DNA from 4 places in the Saccharopolyspora terrae genome. Region 2 is predicted to be linked to each of the others. Evidence: riboswitches for the same ligand, from Rfam matches in the RefSeq annotation. Region 2 holds a riboswitch; each other region holds the start of a gene.
The links. A riboswitch is a leader RNA that binds a small molecule or an ion and turns the genes downstream of it on or off. The one in region 2 is predicted to bind cobalamin.

Region 1: linked by a shared signal. The riboswitch ahead of E1181_RS23855 (putative cobaltochelatase) and the one ahead of metE (5-methyltetrahydropteroyltriglutamate--homocysteine S-methyltransferase) in region 2 are both predicted to bind cobalamin.
Region 3: linked by a shared signal. The riboswitch ahead of E1181_RS23785 (HoxN/HupN/NixA family nickel/cobalt transporter) and the one ahead of metE (5-methyltetrahydropteroyltriglutamate--homocysteine S-methyltransferase) in region 2 are both predicted to bind cobalamin.
Region 4: linked by a shared signal. The riboswitch ahead of E1181_RS08880 (ABC transporter substrate-binding protein) and the one ahead of metE (5-methyltetrahydropteroyltriglutamate--homocysteine S-methyltransferase) in region 2 are both predicted to bind cobalamin.

Annotation. Positions count from the first base shown of each region.
Region 1 is NZ_SMKS01000054.1:17,030-24,341, reverse strand. Features, by position in the region: gene E1181_RS23875 (MFS transporter) at 16-1,236, shown strand; gene E1181_RS23870 (LysE family translocator) at 1,150-1,776, opposite strand; gene E1181_RS23865 (S1 family peptidase) at 2,076-2,894, shown strand; gene E1181_RS23860 (GNAT family N-acetyltransferase) at 2,974-3,456, shown strand; cobalamin riboswitch at 3,710-3,882, shown strand; gene E1181_RS23855 (putative cobaltochelatase) at 3,918-5,945, shown strand; gene E1181_RS23850 (MFS transporter) at 6,297-7,312, opposite strand, start outside.
Region 2 is NZ_SMKS01000019.1:29,750-37,061, forward strand. Features, by position in the region: gene E1181_RS13505 (helix-turn-helix domain-containing protein) at 1-235, shown strand, start outside; gene E1181_RS13510 (helix-turn-helix domain-containing protein) at 255-1,259, shown strand; gene E1181_RS13515 (VOC family protein) at 1,363-2,130, shown strand; cobalamin riboswitch at 2,236-2,464, shown strand; gene metE (5-methyltetrahydropteroyltriglutamate--homocysteine S-methyltransferase) at 2,595-4,865, shown strand; gene E1181_RS13525 (ribonucleotide-diphosphate reductase subunit beta) at 4,972-6,030, opposite strand; gene E1181_RS13530 (ribonucleoside-diphosphate reductase subunit alpha) at 6,051-7,312, opposite strand, start outside.
Region 3 is NZ_SMKS01000054.1:745-8,056, reverse strand. Features, by position in the region: gene E1181_RS23805 (aminotransferase class I/II-fold pyridoxal phosphate-dependent enzyme) at 1-1,266, shown strand, start outside; gene E1181_RS23800 (DMT family transporter) at 1,427-2,314, opposite strand; gene E1181_RS23795 (LysR substrate-binding domain-containing protein) at 2,407-3,261, shown strand; gene E1181_RS23790 (DUF1876 domain-containing protein) at 3,362-3,631, opposite strand; cobalamin riboswitch at 3,815-3,939, shown strand; gene E1181_RS23785 (HoxN/HupN/NixA family nickel/cobalt transporter) at 4,019-5,071, shown strand; gene E1181_RS23780 (precorrin-8X methylmutase) at 5,087-5,698, shown strand; gene E1181_RS23775 (sirohydrochlorin chelatase) at 5,695-6,600, shown strand; gene cobA (uroporphyrinogen-III C-methyltransferase) at 6,581-7,312, shown strand, end outside.
Region 4 is NZ_SMKS01000009.1:124,353-131,664, forward strand. Features, by position in the region: gene E1181_RS08850 (NAD(P)-dependent alcohol dehydrogenase) at 1-376, shown strand, start outside; gene E1181_RS08855 (putative quinol monooxygenase) at 393-716, shown strand; gene E1181_RS08860 (MFS transporter) at 797-1,987, shown strand; gene E1181_RS08865 (hypothetical protein) at 1,900-2,325, opposite strand; gene E1181_RS08870 (iron-siderophore ABC transporter substrate-binding protein) at 2,362-3,360, opposite strand; gene E1181_RS08875 (SDR family NAD(P)-dependent oxidoreductase) at 3,581-4,351, shown strand; cobalamin riboswitch at 4,627-4,808, shown strand; gene E1181_RS08880 (ABC transporter substrate-binding protein) at 4,873-5,862, shown strand; gene E1181_RS08885 (FecCD family ABC transporter permease) at 5,859-6,881, shown strand; gene E1181_RS08890 (Gfo/Idh/MocA family protein) at 6,957-7,312, shown strand, end outside.

The DNA of each region.
Region 1 (7,312 bases), on a different contig from region 2:
CGTAGAACGTTAGGTGTGCGAAACGTGTGGGTGCCGGCTGCTCTGCTGTTGATGGTGGCCGGGTGGGGTGCGAACCAGTTCTCGCCGCTGCTGGGGGCTTACCGGGGTGAGCTGGGGCTGAGCCCGTCGGCGGCGACCGGGTTGCTGGCGCTCTACGTCGTCGGGCTGGTGCCCGGCTTGTTGTTCGGGGGTCCGCTGGCCGATCGGCGCGGGCGCAAGCCGGTGGTGATCTGGGCGATCGTGCTCAGCGCGCTGGCCACGGTGGCGCTGATGCTCGGGGCGCACGTGGTGCCGTGGCTGATCGTCGGGCGGCTGGTCGTCGGGGTGAGCACCGGTGCCGTGCTCGCCGCGGGGAGCGCCTGGGTGCGCGACCTGTCGCACCCGCCGTTCGGGACCGCGACCGAGGACGGCGCCGGTGCGCGCAGGGCGGGTGTGCTGCTGGCGGCCGGTTTCAGCGTCAGCGGCTTGGTGTCCGCGCTGGTCGCGACCTGGGGGCCGTTCCCGCTGGTCAGCGCCTACGTTCCGCACTTGGTCCTGTGCGCGGTGACGCTGCCGCTGGCGTTGCGCTGCCCGGAGACGCGCGTCGAGCCGGCGGCCGGAGCACCGCGCGGCAGGGGAGTGCGCGATCCGCGGTTCCTGCGCCGGGTGGCGCCGGTCGCGCCGTGGATCTTCCTGTGCCCCACGGTCGGCTTCGCCGTGCTCCCCGCCCAGGTCACCGTCCACGCGCCCGGCTACGAGGTGCTCTACGCGGGGGTGTCGACGCTGTGCGCGCCCGGTTTCGGCGCGGTCGTGCAGCCCTGGGCTCGCCGGATCGCCCGGCGCGGGGTGCGGGCGACGGCCGTGTTCGGGTTGCTGGCCATCGCCGCCGGGCTCGTGCTGGCCGCCGTCGCGGCGTGGCAGGCGCAGCCGTGGCTGGGCCTGCTCGCCGCGCTGACGCTGGGCACCGGCTACGGCTTCGTCTCGACCTACTGCCTGACCATGGTGGGCCGCATCGCCGGACCGTCCGAGCTGGCAGGGTTGACCGCGATCATGTGGGTGCTGGCCTACCTGGGGTTCTGCACGCCGTTCGTGATCAGCCTGCTCTCGGATGTGGTCGCGGTGCCGGTGGTGCTGCTCGTGCTGGCCGGGTTGGCGCTGCTGACCCTGCTGTCAGCTCGCGACGAGACCGATCGAGATGGTCACGAAAGCCGTCGCGCTCAACGCGTCCAGCGACTTCGAGACTCGGGGGTTCTTTAGCCGGTCGGCGATCCCGGCGGCGGCTAGCACGATGGTGACCTCCCAGATCGCCGCCAGCACCAGGAACAACACGCCCAGCGCGACCAGCTGGAGCGCCGGCTGCGTGGACGCACCGACGAACTGCGGCAGGAACGCGAGGCTGAACAGCAGCATCTTCGGGTTGGTCAGGTTGCTGAGCAGGCCGCGCAGGTAGGGGTTGGTGTCATCCGGCGGCGGAACGTCCAGCGAGCCGGACTCGCGCCTGGTCAGCCAGTACCCGCGCACGATGGTGGCCGCGAGGTAGAGCAGGTAGGCCGCGCCCACCCACTTCAGCGCCACGAGCACGCCCGGCGCCTGGGTGATCAGCGCGCCCAGCCCGGAGATGACCAGCGCGACCTGCAGCGCGCTGGCGGTGTGGATTCCGGCCAGCGCCAGCAGTCCCGCCTTGCGGCCGTGGTTCAGCGACGTGCGCAGCAGCAGGAAGACGTCCACTCCCGGTGTGATGATCACGACCGCGCTCGCCAGCAGGAAGGCGGGCAACGGCGTCGTGTCCAGGAGCACGGCGATTTCCTCTCCACTTCGGGCAGCACGCACTGCCACATCGCTTGATCAGGTTCTTCTCGTCATCCGGTCAGGTGAGATCGGCGGGTGCCGGTGGTGGAGGTACCCCGGTTCCGCGATGCCCTGGGATGGAGGTGCGACTGCCAACGGCGACATTCGCGAAAGGATTTGCTTCCGGAGTCGAGTTTAACGAAATATTTTCCGGCGAAACTGTGAGTTGCGACTCGTGATGTTTCGGTGTGCGTGCGATTACGGTGTGTCCGCTCCGCCGATGACCGCGACAGCTGGAGGCACCGACTTTGGGCCGCGACGAACAGGGATCCGCCGACAAGACCCGTGCGCTGCGCGCGCTCGCCATCGCCGGAGCGGTCACCGCCCTGGCGGGCGCGAGCCCCGCCGCCCACGCGGACCCGGCGATCACCGGAGACGACCAGCCGCAGTCCCGGATCCTCGGCGGCTCGGGCAGCACCACCGACGACGCGCCCTGGGTGGTCGCGCTGACCGACCGGTACGGCAACCAGTTCTGCGGCGGCACCCTGATCCGCGCGGGTGAGGTCGTCACCGCAGCGCACTGCGCGCACGATCCGCTCACCGGGGCCGAGCGCTCGCCCGAGGACGTCCGCGTGATCGCCGGGCGGACCGACCTGCGCAGCTCGCAGGGCAGCGAAGCCGAGGTCGACGACGTGTGGGTGCACCCGGGCTACGAGGACTTCACCACCGGCGACGACCTCGCCGTGCTCAAGCTCAGCGCACCGCTGCCGCAGCGCCCGCTCCCCGTGGTCGCGCCCGGTGAGACCGCGCCGTACGAACCGGGTGCCATGGCCCGCGTCTACGGATGGGGCCGGACCAGCGAGAACGGCCCCAACTCGGACAGCCTGCGCTCCGTCGAGGTGCCCGTCGCCGCCGACGAGGCCTGCCGCTCGGCCTACCCGAACTACGACCCGCGCAGCATGTTCTGCGCCGGATACCCCGAAGGCGGGCGCGACGCCTGCGCCGGCGACTCCGGCGGGCCGATCGTCGCGGGCGGGCGGCTCATCGGCGTGGTGTCCTACGGCACCGGTTGCGGTCGTCCCGGCACGCCCGGCGTCTACACCAGGCTGTCGAACTACCCGTTGTGAGCGGCGGGCGAGTGGTCTGCACAACTCCCGCCGCTGGCGAGTGCGGGAAACCGGGAAGTCCTGTGATATCCAGGTAAGGGTGACCCTTCAGCCGCTCGCGACCGCCGTGCAACGCGCCTACACCGCAGACCTCGACGCCTCCGACTTCTACCGGATGCTGCGGCTGCGGGTCGACGTCTTCGTCGTCGAGCAGGAGTGCCCCTACCCCGAGCTCGACGGGCGCGACCTGGAGGACTCCACCCGCCACTTCTGGGTCGACTCCGCCGACGACTACGTGCTCGGATACCTGCGGCTGCTGGAAGACCCCGACGGCACCTACCGCATCGGCCGCGTCTGCACCTCCCAGAGCGCCCGCGGCCTGGGCATCGGCCGCAAGCTGATGCGCGCCGCCGTCGCCGAGGTGCAGAACTCGCCCGCCGTGCTGTCCGCCCAGACCTACGCCAAGGACTTCTACGCCTCCTTCGGCTTCGTCGAGACCGGGGACGAATACCTCGAAGACGGCATTCCGCACGTCGACATGCGCCGCGAACCCCGCCGCGCGGGCGTGACCGCCGGACGCTGAGGTGCCTTCAGGGATGCGGTGTCCGTTTTAGGCGTGGGACTCAGCTGGCACCGCCGCGGGTTCTCCAGCGGCTTCGTGGCGAGTACGCCGCGACGCCGTGTATTGGCTATACATCAGGAGTGGCGCACGGAGTGCACGGAGCCGCTCAGGTTCTGCTGCTGGCACCGCCAAGCAAAGCAACCACCCCCAACTCCGAACTGTGAGTTGGGGCGCCGGAAGGTTGGGCGCTTGATCGACGTCTGGGACGATGTCGGTGAATCCGTTTGCAAGGGGTGTTGGCAGGAAGCCGGTGCGAGTCCGGCACGGTCGGCGCCACTGTGACCGGGGAGCGGACCTCCCGCGCGAGCCACCGGGGTGACCTGGGAAGGCCGGAGGGACGTGACGATCCGGGAGTCAGGACACTGCGGCCCCTTGTTCCCGACAGCGGGGCGTCCGCACCCCGAGGAAGGAACCACACCGGCATGTCCGCTGCCCCTCGCTTCCCCTTCTCCGCCGTGGTCGGCCACGACGACCTGCGGCTCGCGCTGCTGCTCAACGCGGTGCACCCGCGCATCGGCGGTGTTCTGGTGCGCGGCGAGAAGGGCACGGCCAAGTCGACCGTCGTGCGCGCCCTCGCCTCGCTGCTGCCGGCGCTGGACGTCGTCGACGGCTGCCGCTTCGGCTGCGACCCCACCGCGCCCGACCCGCAGTGCCCCGACGCGCCGCACGGCGACACCGCCACCCGGCGGCCCGCGCAGCTCGTCGAACTGCCCGTCGGTGCCACCGAGGACCGGCTCATCGGCTCGCTCGACCTCGAACGCGCCCTGACCGAAGGCGTCCGCGCCTTCCAGCCCGGCCTGCTCGCCGGAGCGCACCGCGGCGTGCTCTACGTCGACGAGGTCAACCTGCTGCACGACCACCTCGTGGACCTGCTGCTCGACGCCGCCGCCATGGGCCGCGCCCACGTCGAGCGCGACGGCGTGTCCGTCTCGCACGCCTCGTCGTTCCTGCTGGTCGGCACCATGAACCCGGAAGAGGGTGAGCTCCGGCCGCAGCTGCTCGACCGCTTCGGGCTCACCGTGCAGGTCGCGGCCTCCCGCGAGGTCGGCACCCGCACCGAGGTCGTCCGCCGCCGGCTCGCCTTCGAAGCCGACCCCGCCGGGTTCGCCGCCCACTGGGCCGACGCCGACGCCGAACTCGCCGAGCACATCCGCGCCGCCCGCGCCCGCGTCGAGGACGTCGTGCTGCCCGACTCCGAACTCCGCCGGATCTCCGCGCTGTGCGCGGCCTTCGACGTCGACGGCATGCGCGCCGACCTGGTGCTGGCGCGCACCGCCATCGCCCACGCCGCCTGGCGCGGCGCCGACGCCGTCACCGAGGAGGACGTCGAAGCCGCCGCCCGCCTCGCCCTGCCGCACCGGCGCCGCCGCGACCCGTTCGACGAACCCGGCATGGCCGAGGACCAGCTGCAGCAGGCCCTCTCCGACGCGGCCGAGCAGGCCGAGGACCAGCCGCCGGAAGACCCCGACGACGACCCCGACGGAGGACCCGACGGCGGTCCCGGCGGAGGCGGCGAACCCCAGGACGAGCCCACCGGCCCCACCGGAGGCGGTGGCGGCGAGGAGCAGGACCAGCAGCCCGGTGGCGGCGACTCCGAACGCGCCCCCGTCGGCGCCGGGCAGTCGTTCCGCGCCCGGTTGCTGGAAGTGCCCGGACTCGGCGAAGGCGCACCCGGCCGCCGGTCTCGCGCCCGCTCCCGCAGCGGGCGCACCACCCGCGCCACGACCGTCGACGGGCACGGACTGCACGTCACCGCCACCCTCGCCGCGGCCGCGCCCCACCAAGCCGCGCGCGGACGCAGCGGACCCGGCCTCGTCCTGCGCCCCGACGACGTCCGCCGATCCCTGCGCGAAGGCCGTGAGGGCAACCTCGTGCTCTTCGCCGTCGACGCCTCCGGCTCGATGGCCGCCCGCGACCGGATGACCGCCGTCAGCGGCGCCGTCCTGTCCCTGCTGCGCGACGCCTACCAGCGGCGGGACAAGGTCGGCGTGATCACCTTCCGCGGCGACCAGGCCGAAGTCGCCCTGCCGCCCACCTCGTCGGTCGACATCGCCGCCGCCCGGCTCCGCCGGATGCGCACCGGCGGACGCACCCCGCTCGCCGACGGACTGCTGCGCGCCCAGCACGTCATCCAGACCGAGAGCACCCGCGACCCGCAGCGCCGGCCGCTCGTCGTGCTGCTCACCGACGGCAAGGCCACCGTCGGCGTCCGAGGAGCCACCGGCAGCAAGCAGGCCGTCGACGACGCCCTGCGCGCCGCACGCGTGCTCGCGGGCACCGGAACCGCCTCCGTGGTGGTCGACTGCGAGAACGGTCCCGTCAAGCTCGGACTGGCGAACCAGGTGGCCGCAGCCCTGGGCGGACCCAGCCTGCGGCTCGAAGAGCTCTCCGCCGAACACGTCGCCGGAGTCGTGCGCGCCGTCAGCGGTGACAGCGGGTTGGCCGCTTAGTCTCGTTTTGGTTACGAGATTCAACCCTGTGAGTACCGACCCAACGGTCGGATTGGTACGGTGACCGCCAGTCCACCTGACCCCCAGGGGTGGACCTCCAAAGTGCCCCGCGCTCCCAGCGACCCCCAGGCCGGTTGAGCGCGGGGCTCTTTCTTTTTGTCTTCCGTGGCTGAGTTGCTCAGCGGTGCGGGTGGGGGAACCTGAGCGGCGCTGTGGACTCCGCGCGCCACTCCTGATGTATGCCAATACACGGCGTCGCGGCGTGCTCGCCACAGCACCGCTCAGAACCCCCGGCGGTGCCAGCTGCTCAGGTGGTGAAGGAGAAAGCACCTTCGGTGCTTGCCTGACGGTTCATGCTGGGGTTGGTTGTTTTTGGTGGTAGCGGTGTCTTGCGTAGGTGGCTGTGGCTACCAGGGGGATTGCTGTTGCTCCTGCTGTGGTGAACAGGATCGTGTAGTTGCCGTGGTCTGCTAGGGGGCCTGCTGCTGCGGAGGCCGCTGCGCTGCCCAGGAACAGGGCGCAGGCGAAGAGGGCCACGGCCGTTCCTCGTGCTTCCGGGGCGACCGAGGTGGCCCAGGCTTGCAGGGAGGAGTGCATGAAGGACCAGCCTCCGCCCAGCAGGAGGGCCGTGATGATCACCGTGGCGAGGTTGGTGTCCACGGAGACCAGGGCATAGCCGACGATCATCTGCGTGCCGCCGATGGCGATCAAGCGGGGGACCGGGACCCGGGAGTTGATGGCCTTGACGACCCGGGAGAACACCAGCACGCCCACGCCGTAGGCACCCGTGGCCAAGCCCGCCACAGCGACGTCCAAGCCCTCGTTGACCAGCGCCGACGCCAAGAAGGTCATGGTGCCCAGCAGCACCGCGCCCTCCACGAAGACCAGGCCGAACACCAGCAGCGCCCAGCGGTTGCGCAGGACTCCGCCGATGTGGGAACCCACCCCGCCCGACACCGCCGCGCGGTCGGGTTCCGGGAGGCCGCGCAGCAGCAGCGCGCAGACCGCCGCGCACAGGGCAGGGACCGCGAAGACCACGCGCCAGTCCAGCCAGTGGGCCAGCACGCCGCCGACCGCCGTCGCCATGGCGGTGCCCACCGCCTGGGCCGCCATCAGGTCCGACAACGCGCTCTGGCGCTTCTGCTGGGAGACCGTGTCGCCGACGTAGGTCAGCGTCGTGGGGACCACCGCGCCCATGAACGCACCCGCCAGGACGCGCGCCGCGATCAGCACCGGCAGCGACGGCGCGAACGTCGAGATCAGGCCCGTGGCAGCCGCCGCCAGCAAGGTGGCGCGCATGATCGGGATCCGGCCGAAGCGGTCCGAGAGGATTCCCCACAGCGGTTGCGAGAGTCCGTAGGCCAGGA
Region 2 (7,312 bases):
CCGCCGCACGCTGACCTTCTGCAGCGGCGTGTTCACCAGGGGAGGGTTCGGCGCGGTGCGCTGCCTGACCGATCCGCAGGCCAGGGACCGCAACCTCTCCTACCTCCGCGACAACGTCGAGGACCTCGACCGCTTCGGGGTGCTGATGCGGGTTCCGGTGATGCGGCACGTGACCGGCACGCCCGACCTGCAGAACCCGGCGAACCGGCTCTACGAGTGGCGACCGAAGACCTGATCGCGAGGAGGCAGCGGTGGTGAGTGCACAGCGGTCCGGTCTCGGCGCACGGCTGCGGGAACTGCGCCAGGGGCACGGTCTGACGCAGGGGAAGCTGGCGCGGGTGCTCGGCGTGGCGGTCTCCAGCGTCTCGCAGTGGGAAGGCGGCGTGAAGGTGCCGCCACCGCCGCGGCTCGGCGACTACGCGACCTTCTTCGCGGCCGAGAACCCCGCGAGGAACGGCAAACTTCCGTCACCGGCCTCGCTCTCCGAGCAGGAGCGCCGGGTCCGCGCGAAGCTCAAGGAGGAGCTGGACGCGCTGCGGTCCCACTCGGAGGATTCCGCCTCGGCGCAGGGGTTCTCGGACTTCTGGAGGTTCCCCGACGGCGGTCCGGTGCGCATCCTCACCGGGCGCGTTCCGGCCCGGAACCTCTCGCCGCTGGCCTCGCCCGAGCGGCGCAACTACATCGGGATGTCCTCCTACGCCGACGGCGACTCGTTGATCGAGCTCTACGGGCACGTCCGGGCGCTGAACCCCGTGTCGGACGTGCGCTTCGACATCGCCCGCCGCATCGACCCCCACGACCTGCAGGCGCACCTGGTGCTGCTGGGCAGCCCGGCGATGAACCCGATGCGGCGGCAGGTGCGCTTCGGCCTCCCGGTGCGCCAGGTCGAGGTCGACGACCTCGGGCACGGAGAGGTCTTCGAGGTCGCCGAGGAGTCCCGGCAGTACCGGCCGACGCTGCACGACGACCGGCTCATCGAGGACGTGGGCATGCTGGCGCGCTTCCCCAACCCCTACAACGTGCGGCGCAGCCTGACCTTGTGCAGCGGTGTGTTCACCCGCGGCGGGTTCGGCGCGGTCCGCTGCCTGACCGACCCCGAGCTGCGCGAGCGCAACCACGAGCGCCTCAAGCACCGGATCGCCGACCCGGACAACTTCGGGATGCTGATGCGCGTTCCGGTCGTGCGCAACGCGACGGCCACCCCGGACCTCAGCAATCCCGACACGTGGCTGCGGGCGTGGTCCCCGATCAAGTCCTGAGCGCTCCTCCGCGTCACCAGGGGTGACACTCCCGCGCTCGGTGGGCGATTTGTCGGGGCCGCTGGTTACCGTCGTGGCAGTTCCCGGAAGCTGAGGAGGAGTCATGGCGGAAGTCGATGCGGTGCAGCCCAACGGGACGCCCGCGTGGATCGATCTGGGGACCCCGGACCTCGATCGTGCGATGCAGTTCTACGGCGCCGTGTTCGGATGGGAGTTCGACGTGGGGCCCGAGGAGACGGGCCGCTACACGATGTGCCTGCTCCGGGGCAGGGAAGTCGCCGCGCTCATGCCCAACCACGACCCGGGAGCGACCGAGTTCTGGTGGAACGTCTACTTCGCCACCGATGACGTCGCCGGCACCGTGTCCAAGGCGGAGGCCGCCGACGGCCACGTGATCACCCCGCCCATGGACGTGATGGACAAGGGCCGGATGGCGATTCTCTCCGACCCGGTCGGCGGGCAGTTCGGGCTCTGGCACGGCAACCGCCACGTCGGCGCCCGCCTGGTCAACGAGCCGAACACGTTGCTGCGCAACGATCTCGTCACCCCGAACCCGGGTCCGGCGCGGGAGTTCTACCCGAAGGTCTTCGACTTCAGCCTGGACAGCGACGGGTACTTGGGCGAGGACGACTTCACGTTCCTGCGCCGACCTGACGGCCACGAGATCGGCGGCATCCTCGGCGACCCGTCGGCCCCCGCTTCGTCCTGGGGCACGCTGTTCATGGTCGAAGACGCCGACGCCACCGCGCGACGCGCCGCCGACGCGGGCGGTGTGGTCCAGCCGCCCTACGACATGGCCTACGGCCGCATCGCCGAGATCAAGGACCCGTTCGGCACGCCCTTCACCATCGGTGCCGCCAAGACCGGCTGAGCACCGGCGTGATCGGGATCTCCTCCAGGTGTCGAACGGGAGCTCAGAGCCGAGACGGGGACCGCGCCGGGAGCTGCGCGGGGTTGTCTCGTGCCCGCGGATGGTTAGCCTGAGGGTGCTGGTGGTTCGTCCGGTCGAGCGGTGAGCGCGATGGGACGAGGCAAGAGGGAACCCGGTGCGAATCCGGGACTGCCCCGCAGCGGTGAGCGGGAACGACCGCCGTCATCACGCACTGGACGTCACGCGTCCGGGAAGCGACGGCCAGTAGGACCGGTCTTGCAGACGAGACCGGGTGCCCGCGAGTCCGAAGACCTGCCACCGGCGCGCGCACCGACGGTGCGCGCTGGTCCGAGGTCTCGCGGGAGGGCCTGGCGGACGATCAGCGGGCGACGTGCGTCCGCTGGTCGGCGCGTGCCTGTCGCGAAGTCCTCGACCGACCACGTCGAGCTCGCGAGGAGAGAGCGTTGACCAGCAAGATCGGATCCACCGTACTCGGACATCCCCGGATCGGCCCGAACCGGGAGCTCAAGCGCGCCCTGGAGTCCTACTGGGCGGGCCGCAGCGTTGAGGCGGACCTGCGGGAGGTCGCGCGCCGGCTGTGGGAGGACACCTGGCGGGGTCTGGCCGAAGCCGGCCTCGACTCGGTGCCGGGCAACACGTTCTCCTACTACGACCACGTCCTGGACACCGCCGTCACCTTCGGCGCCGTCCCGCGCCGCTACGCCGAGCTGGGGCTCGGCGCGCTGGACACCTACTTCGCCATGGCCCGCGGCACCGAGGCCGTGCCGCCGCTGGAGATGACGAAGTGGTTCGACACCAACTACCACTACCTGGTCCCCGAAATCGGTCCGGACACGAGCTTCTCGCTCACCGACCGCACCGCCGTCGAGCAGTTCCTCCAGGCGCGCGAGCTCGGGGTGGAGATCCGGCCGGTGCTGGTGGGGCCGCTGACCTTCCTGCTGCTGTCCAAACCGTCCGAAGAGGACTTCGACCCGCTGGACAAGCTCGCCGAACTCACCGACGCCTACGAGCAGCTGCTCGGGGAACTCCACCGGGCCGGTGCCCGGTGGGTGCAGCTCGACGAGCCCGCGCTGGCCGCCGACCGCACCCCGCAGGAGCTCGACGCGCTGCGCAACACCTACCGGCGCCTCGGCGACCTCGCCGAACGCCCCGCGATCCTCACCGCCTGCTACTTCGGCGATCCCGGTGACGCGCTCGGCGTGCTCGCCGCCGCGCCGATCGAGGGCCTCGCCCTGGACCTGGTCACCGAACCGTCCACTGCGGACCGAGTCGTCGCCACACCCGGGTTGCGCGACAAGGCCCTGGTCGCGGGGGTGATCGACGGCCGCAACATCTGGCGCGCCGACCTCGACCGGTGCATGACCGCGGCGGCGACGCTGCTCGGCTCGGCCGGTGAGGTGAGCATCGGCACGTCCTGCTCGCTGCTGCACGTGCCCTACGACGTCGACGCCGAGACCAACCTCGATCCGCAGGTCAAGCCGTGGCTGTCGTTCGCCGCGCAGAAGGTCCGCGAGGTCGTCACCCTCGGGCGGGCTCTGCGCGAGGGCCGCGAGGTCGTCGAGCCCGAGCTGATCGAGGCGCGTGCGGCGGTGGCCGACCGGGTGCGGGCGGAGCGGGTGCGCGACAACCGCGTTCGCGCGCGACTCGACTCGCTGCGCCCGCAGGACTCCCGTCGCACCGATTACGCGAAGCGGCGGGAAGCGCAGCAGAAGTCGCTCCGCCTGCCACCGCTGCCGACCACCACGATCGGATCGTTCCCGCAGACCACCGACGTCCGCAAGGCGCGCGCCGCGCTGCGCGCCGGGCGCATCGACGCGGCCACCTACCGGCAGCGGATGCGCGACGAGGTCGAACGGGTCATCGCGCTGCAGGAGGACATCGGCCTGGACGTGCTGGTGCACGGCGAACCCGAGCGCAACGACATGGTGCAGTACTTCGCCGAGCAGCTCGACGGTTTCGCCGCCACCGACAACGGGTGGGTGCAGTCCTACGGCTCCCGGTGCGTGCGGCCGCCGATCCTGTTCGGCGACGTGCGGCGACCGGAACCGATGACCGTCGAGTGGGCGGCGCACGCGCAGCGGCTCACCGACAAGCCGGTCAAGGGAATGCTGACCGGGCCGGTCACGATGCTGGCGTGGTCGTTCGTCCGCGACGACCAGCCGCAGGCCGACACCGCCCGCCAGGTCGCGCTCGCCATCCGCGACGAGGTCCGCGACCTGGAGGCCGCCGGGATCCGCGTGGTGCAGGTCGACGAGCCCGCGCTGCGCGAACTGCTGCCGCTGCGGGCCGAGCAGCGGCCGGCCTACCTGGAGTGGGCGGTGGAGTCGTTCCGCCTGGCCACCTCCGGGATCGCCGAGGCGACCCAGATCCACACCCACCTGTGCTACTCGGAGTTCGGCGACGTCATCGACGCGATCGTGGCGCTCGATGCCGACGTCACCAGCATCGAGGCGGCCCGCTCCCGCATGGAGGTCCTCGCCGACCTCAACGAGGTCGGTTTCGACCGGGGCGTGGGGCCGGGCGTCTACGACATCCACTCACCCCGGGTGCCCGACGAGGAGGAGATGGAGGAGCTCCTGCGGGCCGCCCTCAAGGCGGTCCCGGCCGACCGGCTGTGGGTCAACCCGGACTGCGGTCTCAAGACCCGCGACTACCCGCAGGTCGAACCGGCGCTGCGCAACATGACCGACGCAGCCCACCGCACCCGCCCCTGATCCAGCGGGGTCCCCACCACCAGCGGCCCTGGTGATGGTGCACCGGGCAGTTCCGGTCCGAACCGTCCACGATCGAAGTCCGGTCGGTTCGGACCAGAACCGCCCCTCAGTCCCAGGTGAGCGCCGCGCCCGACTGGTACTCCGTCACACGGGTCTCGAAGAAGTTCTTCTCCTTCTTCAGGTCCATCGTCTCCGACATCCACGGGAACGGGTTGTCGGTCTCCGGGAAGACCGGCTCCAGGCCGAGCTGCGCGCAGCGGCGGTTGGTGATGAACCGCATGTACTGCTCGCACACCTCGGAGTTCAGCCCGAGCATCCCGCGGGGCATGGTGTCCCGGCCGTAGGCGTTCTCCAGCTCGCACGCCTCGCGGAGCATCGTGCGCGCCTCCTGCTGGAACTCCGGGGTCCACAGGTGCGGGTTCTCCAGCTTGATCTGGTTGATGCAGTCGATGCCGAAGTTCAGGTGGATCGACTCGTCGCGCAGGATGTACTGGTACTGCTCGGCGATCCCGACCATCTTGTTCCGCCTGCCCAGCGACAGGATCTGCGCGAACCCGGTGTAGAACCACATGCCCTCGAAGATCACGTAGAACGCGATGAGGTCGCGCAGGAACGCCTGATCGGCCTCCGGCGTGCCGGTCGCGAACTCCGGGTTCTCCAGGTTCTGGGTGTAGCGCAGCGCCCACGCGTCCTTGTCGGCGATCGACGGGATCTCCCGGTAGGCGTTGAACAGCTCGCCCTCGTCGAGCCCGAGGCTCTCGCAGATGTACTGGAACGTGTGGGTGTGCACGGCCTCCTCGAAGGCCTGCCGCAGCAGGTACTGCCGGCACTCCGGGTTGGTGAGGTGCCGGTAGACCGCGAGCACGATGTTGTTGGCCACCAACGATTCCGCGGTCGCGAAGAACCCGAGGTTGCGCTTGAGCATGGTGCGCTCGTCCTCGGTGAGCCCGTCGCGGGACTTCCACAGCGCGATGTCGGCCTGCATCGACACCTCGGTGGGCATCCAGTGGTTGTTGCACCCCGCGAGGTACTTGTCCCAGGCCCAGCCGTACTTCAGCGGCAGCAGCTGGTTGACGTCCGCCCGGGAGTTGATCATCGCCTTCTCGGAGACGTCGACCCGCCCGCCGTCGCGGTCGATGGTGCCGAGTCCGGTGGTGGTGCTCATGAGCTCCTTCTCCTGGGGGATCACTGGCAGGCCTCGCAATCGGGGTCCTCGACCGAGCAGGCCGCCGCGGGAACGGCGTTCAGCTTGCCGTCGGTGCCGCGCAGCGTGGACTTCTCCACGTGGGTCGCGCTGGACGAGCGCAGGTAGTAGGTCGTCTTGAGGCCCTTGCGCCAGGCCAGCCGGTAGAGCTCGTCGAGCTTGCGGCCGCTGGGCGTGGCCAGGTACAGGTTCAGCGACTGCGCCTGGTCGATCCACTTCTGCCTGCGGGCCGCGGCCTCGACCAGCCAGCGCGGCTCGATCTCGAAGGCCGTAGCGTAGAGGGCTTTCAGCTCGTCAGGGACGCGGTCGATCGGCCCGAGCGACCCGTCGTAGAACTTCAGGTCCGCGACCATCGCCTCGTCCCACAGCCCGGCGCGCTTGAGGTCGGCCACCAGGTGCGGGTTGACGACGGTGAAGTCGCCGGACATGTTCGACTTGACGAACAGGTTGCGGTACAGCGGTTCGATGGATTGACCGACGCCGCAGATGTTGGCGATGGTCGCCGTCGGCGCGATGGCCATCACGTTGGAATTGCGCATCCCGCTGCCGCGAACCCGCTCCCGCAGCGACGACCAGTCCAGCGTCGAGCTCCGGTCCAGATCTGCGCTCCCGCGCGCTTCCCGAACGAACTCCTGGGAATCGATCGGCAGGATTCCCCGGCTCCACAGCGAGCCCTCGAACGAGGCGTAGCGCCCGCGCACCTCGGCGAGCCGGCTGGAGGCGTCGATGGCGTGGTAGCTGATCTCCTCCATGCTGCGGTCGGCGAACTCCACGGCGTCATCGGAGGACATCGGGATCCGCAGCTTCAGCAGCGCGTCGGAGAAGCCCATCAGCCCCAGCCCCACCGGGCGGTGCCGGCTGTTGGAGCGCTCGGCCTCGGGGATCGTGTAGAAGTTGATGTCGATGACGTTGTCCAGCATCCGCACGGCCGTGCGGACGGTCGCGGCGAGCCGGTCGCGGTCCAGGCCGTCGGCGGTGACGTGCCGGGCGAGGTTCACCGACCCCAGGTTGCACACCGCGACCTCGTCGGCGGCGGTGTTCAGGGTGATCTCGGTGCACAGGTTCGACGAGTGCACCACACCGGTGTGCTGCTGCGGCGAGCGCAGGTTGCACGGGTCCTTGAAGGTGATCCACGGGTGCCCGGTCTCGAACAGCATGGTCAACATCCGCCGCCACAGCTCGACGGCCCGAACCCGCCGGAACACGCGGATCTCGCCGCGGTCGGCCGCCGCCTCGTAGTCGC
Region 3 (7,312 bases), on a different contig from region 2:
GACCAGGTCCTGCGGGACCTCGACGAGATCCTGCTGCCGGGTGTGACGCACTGGCAGCACCCGGGCTTCTTCGCCTACTTCCCGGCCAACTCGAGCGGCCCGTCGATCCTCGGTGATCTGCTCTCCAGCGGTCTCGGCGTGCAGGGCATGGTGTGGGCGACGAGCCCGGCCTGCACCGAGCTGGAGACCGTCGTCGTGGACTGGCTGGCCGAACTGCTGGGTCTGCCGGCGCATTTCCGCACCGACGCGGCCGGCGGCGGGGTCATCCAGGACTCCGCGTCCAGCGCCGTGCTCGTCGCCTGCCTGGCCGCGCTGCAGCGGACCGGTGAGGACGTCGCGCGCAGGGGCATCACCCGCCGCCACGCGCTCTACGTCTCGGCGCACACCCACTCCTCGCTGGAGCGGGCGGCGCGGCTGGCCGGTATCGGCGCGGACAACGTGCGGGTGGTCGACACCGACCCGGAAACGCTCGGCATGGACCCGCGCCACCTCGACGAGCTCATCGCCGCGGACGTGGAAGCCGGTGCGGTGCCGACGATGGTGTGCGCGACGATCGGCACCACCTCGACCACCGCCATCGACCCCGTGCGCGAGATCGGCGAGGTCTGCCGGAGGCGCGGCGTCTGGTTGCACGTCGACGCCGCTTACGCCGGTGTCGCGGCGGTGTGCCCGGAGCTGCGCTGGATCAACGACGGGGTCGCCGAGTTCGCCGACTCCTACTGCACCAACCCGCACAAGTGGCTGCTGACCAACTTCGACTGCAGCGCCCTGTGGCTGGCCGACCGGGCTCCGATGATCGAAGCGTTGTCGATCCTGCCGGAGTACCTGCGCAACGAGGCCAGCGAATCCGGTGAGGTGATCGACTACCGGGACTGGCAGGTCCCGCTCGGCCGCCGGTTCCGCTCGCTGAAGCTGTGGTCGGTGCTGCGCTGGTACGGCGCCGAAGGGCTGCGCGCGCACATCCGCGACACCGTCGCGCTGGCCCAGGAGTTCGCCGGATGGGTGCGCGGGGACCCCGATTTCGAGCTGCTGGAACCGCACCCGTTCGCGCTGGTCTGCTTCCGGCCGCGCTACCCGGACCTCCCGGTGGACGAGGCCAACGAGCGCACGCACCGGGTGATGAACGCGCTCAACGACTCGGGCGACCTCTACCTCACCCACACCAAGATCGGTGGGCGAACCCTCCTGCGACTGGCCATCGGCTCACCGGCGACCGAGCGCAGGCACGTCCAGGACGCCTGGGAGCGGATTCGACGAGCCACGTGACCTCGCGCACGCCACGTCTCGGACGCGGCGCAGGTAGCCGCGTCGGGCTTCGGGTCGCAGACCCGTCCCGGATTTCAGTGGAAGCCCGGGTTCCGATTTCCACTGAAATCGGGCAGCCACCGGTGTCGGGCCGGGGTCGTGGTGGCTGATCGCGGGTGAGTCAGGTCCGGACGGGTTCGCGGGTTTCGGTGCGGGTGCCGAGGACGCACGCCGTGGTCGCCAATGCGATGCCGAGAACCACTGCGACCGACGGTGTTTCGCCGAGCAGCGGCCAGGCGAGCACGGCGGTGAACGGTGGTACGGCGCTGAACAGGGCGCTCGCCCGGGCCGCGCCGCCGACCGCCACCGCCCGCAGGTAGCAGCTCACGCCCAGCACCGACCCGGTGATCACCAGCCACAGCACGGAGATCCCGGCCTGCGCCCAGTGCGTGACGTGGCCGTGCTCGAACAGCGCGATCACCCCGATCACCAGCGCCGCGGCCGCGGTCTGCACGGCCGCGCCGGAGCGCAGGTCGATGCCGCCGCAGTAGCGCTGCTGGTAGAGCCCGCCCGCCGAGAAGCCCAGCAGGCCGATCAGCGTGAGCAGGATCGCCGGGTTCCACTCGCCCTCGGCCGCGACCTGCCCGCCCAAGGTGACCAGCACCGCCAGCACGCCCAGCGCGAGGCCGAGGAGCCGCCACCGGCTCAGCCGCTCCCGCAGCAGCACCGCCGCCAGCGCGGCCGTGAGCACCGGGTTCATCGAGATCACCAGGGCCGTCACCGAGGCGTGCACCCCGGCGGCCATGCCGCCGTAGCACCCGCCGAACTGCATCGCGTGCGTCAGCAGACCGGCCGCGGCGCTGTGCCCGAGGCTGCCGCCGGTCGGCCAGACCGCCCGGCCCACCAGCGCGATCGCCGTGAGCACCGCAGCCGCCAGCGTCAAGCGCACGGCGGTCAGCAGGAACGGCGGTGCGGCGGCCACGCCCAGAGCTCCGGTCGGATATCCGCTGGCCCAGAAGAAGACGATCGGTGCGGCGAGCGAGAGCGGGATCGACCGCGACGTGTGCATGCTCAAGAGAATTCCGGCCCTGCGCCGCCACGTCCAACAACGATAAGCAATCGCGATCGATCGCGTTTCCTGATCGGTCTAGGCTGGACGGCATGAGTGCAGTGCTCGACGTCGTCGCGCTGCGCAGCCTGGTGGCCGTCGCCGACTGCGGCGGGTTCCACCGGGCAGCGGCGGCGCTGTACCTGACGCAGTCCGCGATCAGCCAGCACCTGCGCAAGCTCGAACGCGCGCTGGACCGCAAGCTCGTGGTCCGCGAGGGCAGGCATGCCCGGTTCACCGCCGACGGCGAGCTGCTGCTGGCCGAGGCCCGCCGCATCCTCGACGTCCACGACGAGGCGGTGCGCAGGCTCGGTGCCGAAGGGCGCGGCACGCTGGTGTTCGGCTCCACCGAGCACGCCGCCGACCGCCTCCTGCCCGAACTGGCCTCGGGGATGCGCACGGCGTTCCCGGACCGCGAGATCCGCTTCCGGCTGGACCGCACGGCCCGGCTCGCCGACTCGGTCGACCGCGGCAGCATCGACATCGCGTTGCTCATCGACGACACCGTGTGCTCCCGCAGCATCGACGCGGGTCGTTTCCGGCTGGAGTGGTTCTCCGCCCCGGACTGGCAGCCGCCGCCCGAGGACCGGCCGCTGCCGATGGTCGTGTTCGACCAGCCCTGCACGCTGCGCAGGCACGCGATCGAGGCGATGGACGCGCTCGGCAGGGGACCCGACCTGGTCTGCGAAGCGGCCGACCTCTCCGGCGTGCTCGCCGCTACCCGCGCCGGCCTCGGCGTGACGCTGCTGCCCTCGACCAAGACCCGGCCGGCCGGGCTGGTCGAGCGCCGCGACCTGCCGCGCCTGGACCCCGTTCAACTCCGGGTGCGCGCCAGGCCGGGCCTGCCCGTGGACGTCGCCGAAGTCGCCGCGCACGTCGTCCGCGACGTCCTCGCCGAGGTCGCGTGAACACCCCGGGTCGTCATCAGCGGGGTGGAGGTTTCAACTGGACCCTCCAGCGGGTGGTGGAAGTTTCGGTTGAAACCTCCACCACCGAGGGTGCGACGTATCAGGCGGGTAGGTGGACGCGCCTGTGGAGTCGGTCTCCGATGTCGTTGGAGGCGTTGTCCAGGAGCTTGTGGGCGAGTTCGAAGAGGGCTCGCGCGATGGCGATCTCGTCGCCGATCTGCGGTACCTCGGGGTCGTCGGGGTGCCTGCGGGCCGTGCCGTGACCGTGCAGCGCCTGGCCGGCGGGAGTGGTGAACCCGACGTCCGCGGTCGTCTTCGCCCCTGCCTCCACGACCTGCAGGTTCAGTGTGATCGAGTGCGTCTCGTTCATGGTGGCCTCCTTGACGCAGCATCGAGCCGGAGCACTGTGCTCACCCGACCGGGTACCCCTGATTGAGCCGGTTGAAAGCGCCATCGGCCGACGGGAGCAGCCCGTAGATCACGCAACGTGATCGATTTCACCAGGTTTGACCTCGGACCGTAGATCAGGCAAGGATGACTGTCGCCGACAGTGCAGGAACCCGGTGCGAATCCGGGACGGTCCCGCCACTGTGACCGGGGAGTGGTCCCCACCCATCGCCACGGCTGTCACCAGCTGGAAGGCGGGGGAACCACGTCGATCCGGGAGTCAGGACACTGCGCGCCGGCCCCGTGCCGCGAACCCGCGGCGCGCGGCCACCGAACCCCGGGCGGGAGAACCCAGGAGGTCGGAGATCCCATGAGTCGGGATGCCGAAGTGAGCCGGCACACCACCGGTTGGGGCGCGCGCGAGCGCCGGAAGTCAGCGGTCCTGTTGGCCGCCATCGGAGCACTCCACCTCGCGGGATGGGGTGCCTACCTGCTGCACGAGCAGGCGTTCAGCGCCGCCGGAGGCCTCGCCGCCGCCGGCACCACCGCTTACCTGCTCGGCCTGCGGCACGGCTTCGACGCCGACCACGTCGCCGTCATCGACGACGCCACCCGGCTGCTGATGCAGCGCGGCAGGCGTCCGGTGTCCACCGGCATGTGGTTCGCCCTCGGCCACGCCAGCGTCGTGATGCTGCTGGCCTGCGCGGTCGCGTTCATCGCCGGACCCGCCGCCCAGCAGTGGGCCGAGCAGACCGGCGTGCGCATGGCCACCGCCGTCGACCTGATCGTGGTCGCCGTGCTGACCACCCTCGCCGTGCTCAACGCGCTCGTGCTGCGCGACGCGTGGCGGCTGCTGCGCCGCGCCCGCAGCGGCGCCATCGACGAAGCCGAGGTCGAGATCGTCCTCGGACGCCGCGGCCTGCTCGCGCGGGTGCTGCGGGGCCGGATGCAGGGCGTGGCCCGGTCCTGGCACCTGTTCGGCATCGGCCTGCTGTTCGGCCTCGGCATGCAGACCGCCACCGAGATCACCGTCCTGGCCATGGTCACCCCGGGCGCGAACCTGTCGGCCATCGCCGTGCTGAGCCTGCCGCTGCTGTTCGCCGCCGGGATGTGCACAGTGGACAGCGTGGACGGAATCCTGATGTCCCGCGCCTACACCTGGTCCCTGGCCCGGCCGCTGCGGCGGCTGTGGGTCAACGTCACCACCACCGCGCTGACCGTGGGGCTCGCCGCGCTGGTCGCCTTCGTCGTGCTCTGCGGAGTCCTGGCCGAATCGGGACTGGACTTCCTCGGCGGGGTCGCCGCGATCGCGGACCAGTTCGAGCTGCTCGGATACCTGACCCTGGGCCTGTTCCTGCTGGTCTGGGGCGGTGCGGCGGCGTGGTGGCGGTTCACCGCCCGCAAAAGCGCGGAAATCGCATAGGAAACAGGAACGACCATGAGGCGCACAGTCCATCCGATCGAGACCGAGTCCTACCGGATCATGCGGTCGCGAGCCGACTTCGACCGGTTCGAACCGCTGACCCGGGCGGTCGTCGAACGCGTCGTGCACACCACCGCCGATCCCAGCTGGACCGGCGAGGTCGTCGCGGACGAACCCGCGCTGCGGCAGGGTCGCGACGCCCTGCTGGCGGGTGCGCCGCTGATCACCGACGTGCGCATGGTCGCCTCCGGCATCACCGCCCGCGAGGTCCGCATCGGCCTGGACTTCCCGGGCGTCACCGAGCTCGCCGCCTCGGAAGGGCTCACCCGCTCCGCGGCCGGGATGCGGCTCGCGGCGGCCGAACACCCGCGCGGCGCGGTGTGGGCCGTCGGCAACGCCCCCACCGCGCTCCTCGAACTGCTCCGGCTCGCCGAGAACGGCGAACTGGAACCGGCGCTGATCGTCGGAGTCCCGGTCGGCTTCGTCGGCGCCGTGGACAGCAAGGCCGCACTGCGGCGCAGCGGCCTACCGGCCGTGAGCACCCTGACCGAACGTGGTGGTGCGGCGATCGCCGCCGCCGCCATCAACGCCCTGCTCTACTGGGCAGAACCTGGAGGTAACCGGTGACCGAACCGCTGCTGGTCGTGGGCCACGGCACGGTGGACGAACGAGGCGTCGCGCAGTTCCACGCCTTCCTCGAACGGCTCAAGGCCCGGATGTCCGCAGCCGGTGTCGACAGCTCGGGCGGGTTCATCGAGCTGTCCGCCCCCGCGGTCACCGAAGCCTGGACCGAGCTCACCGACAAGGGCCACCGCCGGATGGCCGCGGTGCCGCTGGTGCTGGTCGCCGCCGGGCACGGCAAGGGCGACATCCCCGCCGCGCTGGAACGCGAAGTCCGCCGCCACCCGGGCACGTCCTTCGTCTTCGGACGCCCGCTCGGCCCGCACCCGATCCTGCTGGAGCTGCTCGCCGAGCGGATCGCCGAGCAGGTCCCGCGCGACGAATGGGCGGACACGGCAGTGGTTCTCGTGGGCCGCGGTTCGACCGACCCCGACGCCAACGCCGAGGTGTGCAAGGTCTCACGCCTCTTGCAGGAGACCTGCGGTTTCGAGACGGTTGAGACCGCGTTCATCTCCCTGGCATCGCCGGACGTCCCTGGCGGGCTGGACCGGGCTCGCAAGCTCGGGGCCAAGCGCGTCGTGGTGGCCCCGTACTTCCTGTTCGACGGCGTGCTGCCGCAGCGCGTCGTGACGCAGGCGCGCGAGTGGGCCCAGACCGCACCGGAGCTCCCGCTCCACGTCGCCGGATATCTGGGAGACTGCGACGCCCTGGTCGACCTCGTCGTGGAGCGATACCACGAGGCCCTGCACGGCGACATCCGGATGAACTGCGACACCTGCGCGTACCGGGTGCTGCTGCCGGGCTTCGAGGACAAACTGGGTGCACCGCAGACGCCGCACCACCACCCTGACGACCCGACCGGGCACGGTCACGCACACGGACACGCACATGGCCACTCAAACGGATAACCACTACCTCGCCGGACTCGACCTCGCCGGTCGCCGCGTGGTCGTGGTCGGTGCCGGACCCGTCGCGCAGCGACGGCTTCCCCGGCTGATCAACGCAGGCGCCGCCGTCGAGGTGATCGCCCCGCAGGCGACGCCCGCGGTGGAAGCGCTGGCCGACTCCGGCGAGATCACCTGGAGCCGTCGCGAGTACCGCGACGGCGACCTCGACGGCGCCTGGTACGCCGTCGCCGCGACCTCGTCCGACGAGGTCAACGCCGCCGTCGGCGCCGAGGCCGAACGCGACCGGGTGTTCTGCGTCCGCTCCGACAACGCCACCGAGGGCAGCGCGGTCACCCCCGCCGTCGCCGAGCACGACGGGCTGCTGCTCGGCGTGCTGGCCGGCGGAAAACCGCGCCGCAGCGCCGGAGTTCGCGACGCGCTGCTGGAAGCGATGCAGTCCGGCGTGATCGACGAGCACCCCGAACCGCACGCCCCCGGCGTCGCGCTGATCGGCGGCGGCCCCGGTGCCCCGGACCTGATCACGGTGCGCGGACGGCGGCTGCTCGCCAAGGCCGACGTGGTCATCACCGACCACCTGGCGCCGCGCGAGCTGCTGGAGGAGCTGGGCTCGCACGTCGAGGTCATCGACGCCTCGAAGATCCCCTACGGCCGCTCGGCGAGCCAGTCGGTGATCAACGAGACGCTGATCGAGAAGGTCCGCGCGGGCAAGTTC
Region 4 (7,312 bases), on a different contig from region 2:
CGTGGTGGCCGACGGCACGCACGTCGAGCAGGTCCAGGAGCTCACCGGAGGGCACGGCGCGGAGGCGGTCATCGACTTCGTCGGCGAGGGCGGTGCGACCTCCGACGGGGTGCGGATGCTGCGCCGCGCCGGTGATTACCACGTGGTCGGCTACGGCGAGAACATCGACGTGCCGACGATCGACATCATCTCCGCGGAGATCAACTTCATCGGGAACCTGGTCGGTTCGTACAACGACCTGTGCGAGCTCATGGTCCTGGCCGCCCAGGGCAAGGTCCGGCTGCACACCAGCAAGTACCCGCTGGAGCGCTTCCAGGACGCCCTCGACGACCTCGACGCCGGCCGCATCCGCGGTCGCGCGATCCTCACCCCCTGAACCGGAGGCGACGACGATGATCTTCATCACCGCGAAGTGGCGGATCAAGCCGGAGCACGCGGAGAGGTGGCCGGAGATCGCCCGGTCCTTCACCGAGGCCACCCGCGCCGAGCCGGGCTGCCTGTGGTTCGACTGGTCCCGCAGCCTCGAGGACGAGACCGAGTACGTGCTGGTGGAGGCGTTCCGCGACGGCGAGGCGGGGGCCGCCCACGTCACGTCGCAGCACTTCCAGGACGCCCGCGCGCAGCTCCCGCCCTACCTGGCGGAAACGCCGCGCATCATCAACGCCGAGCTCGACCAAGCCGACTGGTCGGAGCTGGGCGAGATGTCGGTGGACTGACGCACCGGAGGGGGTGCGCCGCTGCGCGCACCCCCTCGACCCCGAATCGTTGCCTTCGCTAATGGTCTACCGTTCGGATCATGACCGCTCCGCCGATCACGCGCGTGCCGAACCGCTGGCTGATGCTGGCGATCTCGATGTTCGCGCAGCTGGCAGCGACGGTGTTCACCAACGCCGCCCCCGCGCTGATCCCGAACCTGCACTTCGAGCGCGGGCTGTCGTTGTCCCAAGCGGGCCTGATCGCCGCGGCGCCGCTGGCCGGGACCATGTGCACGCTGATCATCTGGGGTGCGATCGTCGACCGCATCGGCGAGCGCGTGTCGCTGCTGATCGGGCTGAGCATGCTCGCCATCAGCGCCGCCGCGGCGGCGCTGGCCGACTCGCTGGTGCTGCTGGCGGTGCTGCTGTTCCTCGGCGGCGCGGCCGGCGCCAGCTCGAACTCGGCCAGCGGCCGGGTCGTCTCGGGCTGGTTCCCACCGCAGCGCCGGGGCATGGCGATGGGGATCCGGCAGACCGCGCAACCGCTCGGGGTGGGCCTGACCGCGGTGCTGGTGCCCAACCTGGTCGAGGCGAGCGGCCTCGCCGTGACCATGCTGACCGTGGCGGCGGTGTGCGCGTTGGCGGCGGCGCTGGTGGCCGCGATGATCGTGGACCCGCCGCGGCCGTCGATGGCCGAGTCCCGGCGATCCGGCCACGGCGCGAACCCCTACCGCGGCGACCGCCGGCTGCTGCGCATCCACGGCGTCTCGATCGCGCTCACCGTGCCGCAGCAGACCGTCTGGACCTACATGCTGGTCTGGCTGATCGCGACCCAGCACTGGACCACCGCCGCGGCGAGCGCCCTGGTCGGCACGACGCAGCTGCTCAGCGCCCTGAGCCGGGTCGGCGCGGGGATCTGGTCGGACCGGATCGGCAGCCGGGTGCGCCCGATCCGCTACTTCGCCTTCGGTTCGGCGATCGCGATGGGCGGGCTGGCGGCGTTCTCCGGCACTCCCCTGGCGCTGGCCTTCATGATCGCCGCCTCGATCATCGCGGTGGCCCACAACGGCCTGGCGTTCACCGCGGTGGCCGAGATCGCGGGCCCGCACTGGAGCGGGCGGGCCATGGGAGCGCAGAACACCGGCCAGTCGCTCACCGCCACCGCCGTCCCGCCGGTGATGGGAGCCCTCATCGCGGTCGCGGGCTACCCGATCGCCTTCGCGGTGGCCGGGTGCTTCGCACTGCTGGCGGTCCCGGTCGTTCCCGCTCGCAGCGTCACACCCGAGGTGTGAGCGCCTGCTGGGATTCGAAGAGCGCCATCACGCCGGGCTGCTCGCCCTCCGGCCAGGTCCCGGACCCGCCAGACCCCGTATTTGAGCAGCGCCCGGCCGCAGTGCACGAACAGCTCCTCGACGTTGACGACCACCGCCAGCGCCGGGGGCACGCCCTTGAGCGCGAGGTCGGCCATCGCCACGAAGAACAACCGCGACCGCTCGATGAACCGGCGGCTGACGTCGTCGTTCCCGGAGACCGCCTTCTCGGCGATCTCCGGGAACGGCGGCTCGACGACCTCGCGGAGTTGCGCTTCTGAGGTGACCTGCTCGGCCTCGGCCGGATCCCACGAGGGCACCGTTCTCTCCTGATCAGTGGTGCGCCTCGGAGCGGGTCAGCCCGCCTGGGCCTGCGCGATCAGCGGCACGACCTCATCCACCGCGTAGGACATGCCCGCGGCGGTGCCCGCCGAGAACGCCTGCACGGCCTGCTCGTCGTGCAGCACGACGGCGCGGTGCTCGCGGACCGACTGCAGCGACTGGAAAATCTGATCCCTGTCGACCTCCGCGGCGGACAGGCCGATCGGGAACATCACGGTCAGGTCGGCGTTGAACAGGTCCATGCGCTCGGGCGAAACGCTGACGAAGAAGTTGTCCCCGGCCACCGCCTGCACGGCCGGCGACTGGCGGAACCCCAGCCGCTCCATGAACTCCAGGCGCGAACCGCCGTTGACGTAGGCGCCGTAGGAACCGACCATCTTCGCCCCGACGGCCACGGTCTTGCCCGCGAACTGCGGGTGCGCGGCGGCCGCCTGCTGGAACTTGGCCTCCAGGTCGGCCTTCTGCTGGGCAGCTTCGGCGGACTTGCCCAGCGCCTTGCCGACCATGTCCAGCTGCTGGTCCCACGTGGTCAGGTAGCTCTCGCCGCCCGGCGGGATGCTCACCACCGGAACGCCGAGCCGGTTGAGCAGGTTGTAGCGCTCCTTGTCGCCGCTGGCGCGGGTGTCGAGGATCAGGTCGGGCTGGAGCGCCGCGACGGCCTCCATGTCGACCTCCATGGTGCCGAGCATCTTCGGCGGCGTGGCGTAGCGCTTGTCGGCGGGGATCCACGGCGGGACGCCGTCACCGCCCACCGGCAGCCAGTCGGCGGCACCGACGGGCTGCACCCCGAGGCTCAGCGCGGTTTCGGCGTCGCCCCAGCCCAGCGCGACGACACGCTGGGGACGCTCCGGAACGGTGACGTCACCGAACGCGGTCTTGATGGTGACCGGGAACTGGCCGTCCGCCGATGCGGCGGCGGGCTCGTCGTTCTCGGGACCGGCCGCGCCGCAGCCGGTCAAGGCGATTCCCAGCAGGACTGCCATGATCAGCCCCAGGGTCCGCATCCAGCGCATTTCCACACCTCGCAGTGAGTTAAGTGCGCCTAACCTAACTAACGCTCCGTGTGGAGTCCACCCCGAGATCTACTCGCTGTGACCGACGTTCGTCACATTCGTCCACACCGGACGATCGACTGCTCACCCTCGGTTCATGAGCAACTTCCGGCCGGGTCGTGCGTTGAGCCTCACGAAGGCCCGGTCGGGGCGTTCGAGGGTGCGGAAGGACGCGATCGCGATGGACAGGCTCAACGGCAAGCGCGTGCTCGTGACAGGTGGGGCGTCGGGGATCGGGCAGGCCAGCGTGCTGCGCCTGCTCGACGAAGGCGCCAGGGTGCTGACCACCGACATCGATGAGACCGGGCTGAAGGAGACCTCGCGGCGCGCGGCCGCGGCCGGCACGTGCGACCTGCTGGGCACCCTGCCCCTGGACATCTCCCAGGAGGACGCCGTCGACGCGACGGTGCCGGCCGCGGCCGAGCAGCTGGGCGGGCTGGACGTGCTGGTCAACGCGGCGGGAATGCTGCACAGCGCGCACACGCACGAGTGCTCGCTGGAGCTGTGGAACCGGATCCTCGCGGTCAACCTCACCGGCACCTTCCTGGTCACCCGCGCGGCGTTGCCCGCGCTGCTGGAGACCGGCAGCGGCGTGGTGATCAACTTCAGCTCGACCTCGGCGAACTTCGCGCACCCCTACATGGCCGCCTACGCCGCGAGCAAGGGCGGCATCCAGTCGTTCACCCACAGCATCGCCCTGGAGTACGCCAAGCAGGGCCTGCGCGCGGTCTCGCTGGTGCCCGGCGGGATTCGCAGCGGCATCACCGAGACCACCGCGGACAAGCTGCCCGCCGACACCGACTGGGACCTGTTCACCAAGCTCTCCCCCGCTCTCGGCAGCGGATTCGCACCGCCGGAGCACGTGGCGGGCGTGGTCGCGATGCTCGCCTCCGACGACGGCGCCTTCATCACCGGCACCGAGATCCGCGTCGACGGCGGCACGCACCAGTAATCCACACCCCAACTTCCACTGAAACCCGGCACCCAACTTCCACTGAAGTCGGGTACCCGACTTCCACAGAACCCCGGCACCCGACTTCCACTGAAACCTCGTACCCGAGTTCCACTGAAATCGGGTACCGGAATTCCACTGAGATCCCGGACCCGACATCCACTGGAACCTCGTACCGCTGGTCAACGGGTGATGCTGCGCGCGGAGTGCGCCTGACTCACGACGTCGAGGTGGTCCGGCGCAGCGGCCGCCGGATCGACCGCGCCCCGGCCGGTTAGACTCGATCGCGAGCCGGTCGTGCCACGTGTGGCCGATGGGAATCCGGTCGGAAGCCGGAGCTGACGCGCAGCGGTAGGGGTGACGGGCGAGCCCGAGCCACTGGATCGCACTCGATCCGGGAAGGCGGCTCGCCCGGTGGAGCCCGAGCCCGAAGACCTGCCGGCTCCCCGGACCCGCACCGGTTCCGGGAATCGGCCGACCAGGTCTCGCGCATGGGCCTGGGGTGAGGATTTCCGCACAACGTGTTCTTACGCTGGACGCGCACGGGCTTGATGCTGCTCTGCGCCACCGCACTCGCCGCCTGCAACGCTCCCGCGACGGAGTCGGCTCCGCCTCGGGTGTCGCTGCCCAACTGCGACGGGCACGTCTCGGTGTCCGAACCACCGCGCCGCGCCGTGAGCCTCAACCAGTCGACCACCGAGATCATGCTGGCGCTGGGCCTGGCGGACCGGATGGTGGGCACCGCGACCTGGACCGATCCGGTCGATCCGGCGCTGGCCGCCGAGAACTCCCGAGTACCGCGGCTTTCCGACAACAACCCGTCGTTCGAATCGGTGCTGGCCACCGAGCCCGACGTGGTGCTGGGCGCCTACCAGGCGGTGTTCACCGACGAAGGCGTGGCCTCGCGGGAGCGCTTCGCCGAGCTCGGGGTCCCCACCTACCTCTCCCCCTCCAACTGCTTTCCCGAGGAGGCACCGCTCGCCGAGCCGGTCGAGCTCGACGACATCTACCGGGAGGTGCAGGAGATCGCCACGATCTTCGACGTCCCGCAGCGCGGCGAGGCGCTGGTGGCGCAGCTGCGGCAGCGGGTGGCCGACGCCCAGCGCAAGGCCGTGCCCCACCGGGACACCTCGGTGCTGTTCTGGTTCGCCCGCACCGAATCCCCTTACGTGGCAGGATCAACCGGATCCCCGGCGATCATGACCCGCACCCTCGGGGTGCGCAACGCCTACGAGGACGTGCGCTCGATGTGGCCGCAGGTGTCGTGGGAGGACGTCCTCGCCCGCGACCCCGACCTGCTGGTGCTCGGCGACCTCACCCGCGACGGCGAAGGCGATTCCCTGGCCGCCAAGCAGGAATTCCTGCGCACCGACCCCGCGATGTCACGGCTGCCCGCCGTCGGCGAGGGCCGGTGGATGGGCATGACCGGCACCGAGATGAACATCAGCATGCGCACGATCACCGGGATCGAGCGGCTCGCCGACCGGTTGGCCGAGCTGGAGCGTCGGTGAGGACCGGGCGCCTGCCCTCCTCGCTGATCGTGCTGGTCGGGATTCCGCTGCTGCTGCTGTCGATCGCCGTGGCGGTCACGCTCGGACCGGCTCCGCTGTCGGTGACCGACGTGGCCGGTGTGGTGGGCGCACGGCTGGGCCTGGGCGAGACCGACGTGTCGCGGATCGGACAGGGCATCGTCTGGCAGCTGCGGTTGCCGCGCGCGGTCCTCGCGGCGATCTGCGGCGCCGGGCTCGGGGTGTGCGGCGCGGTGCTGCAGTCGCTGCTGCGCAACCCGCTCGCCGATCCGTTCCTGCTGGGCGTGTCGGCGGGCGCCTCGACCGGCGCGGTGCTGGTGGTGATCCTCGGGCTGGGCGCGGGCGCGATCGGTGTGACCGCGGGCGCCTTCGCCGGTGCGCTGGTCGCGTTCGCGCTGGTGATGACCTTGGGCGCGGTGGCCGGTGGCACCACGACGCACCTGGTGCTGGCCGGTGTCGCGGGGACTCAGCTGTTCTCGGCCCTGACGTCGTTCGTCGTGATCACCTCGGCGGACGCCGAGCAGACCCGGGGCGTGCTGTTCTGGTTGCTCGGTTCGCTCTCGGGCGCCCGCTGGAACGACGTGGCGGTCTCGGGTGCGGTGTGCGCGGTCTGCCTGCTGCTGTGCCTGTCGCGGGCCGGGGCGCTGGACGCCTTCGCGCTGGGGCACGACACGGCCGCAGCACTGGGCGTGCACGTCACGCGGCTGCGGATCGTGCTGCTGGTGGCCACCGCGCTGCTGACCGCCACGCTCGTCGCGGCGGCGGGTGCGATCGGGTTCGTCGGCCTGGTCCTGCCGCAGGCCGCGCGGCTGCTCGTGGGCCCGCGGCACCGCGCGCTGCTGCCGGTCACGGCCGTGCTGGGCGCGATCCTGCTGGTGTGGGTGGACGTCCTGGCGACCACCGTCGCCGCGCCGCAGGAGGTTCCGGTGGGAGTCATGACCGCGCTGGTGGGCGTTCCGGCCTTCGCCGCGCTGCTGGCCCGGCGCGGCCGAACCACCTGAGCGTCCCGCGACCGCTCACCGAAATCCCCTACGCTGCACGCGTTGCGAGGCGTCGACGAGTCTGCGAGGGATCAGATGAACCAGCCGGTGGCGTGGGGTGTGCTCGGCTGCTCCGGAATCGCCGAACGACGAATGCTGCCCGCGCTCCACGAGATCGAGGGTTCCCGGATCGCCGGCCTCGCCAGCCGGGCGCCTGCCAGGGCCGAGCGCTTCGCCGCCGAGCACGGCGGGACCGCGATGAGCTACGAGGAGATGATCGACTCCCCCGCGATCGACGCGGTCTACCTGTCGCTGCCGAACTCGCTGCACTTCGAGTGGGCGCGACGCGCGCTGCGCGCGGGCAAGCACGTGCTGTGCGAGAAGCCGATGACGATCTCGGCCGAGCAGACCGGTGAACTCGTGGCGCTGGCGGCCGAGCGCGGACTGCTGCT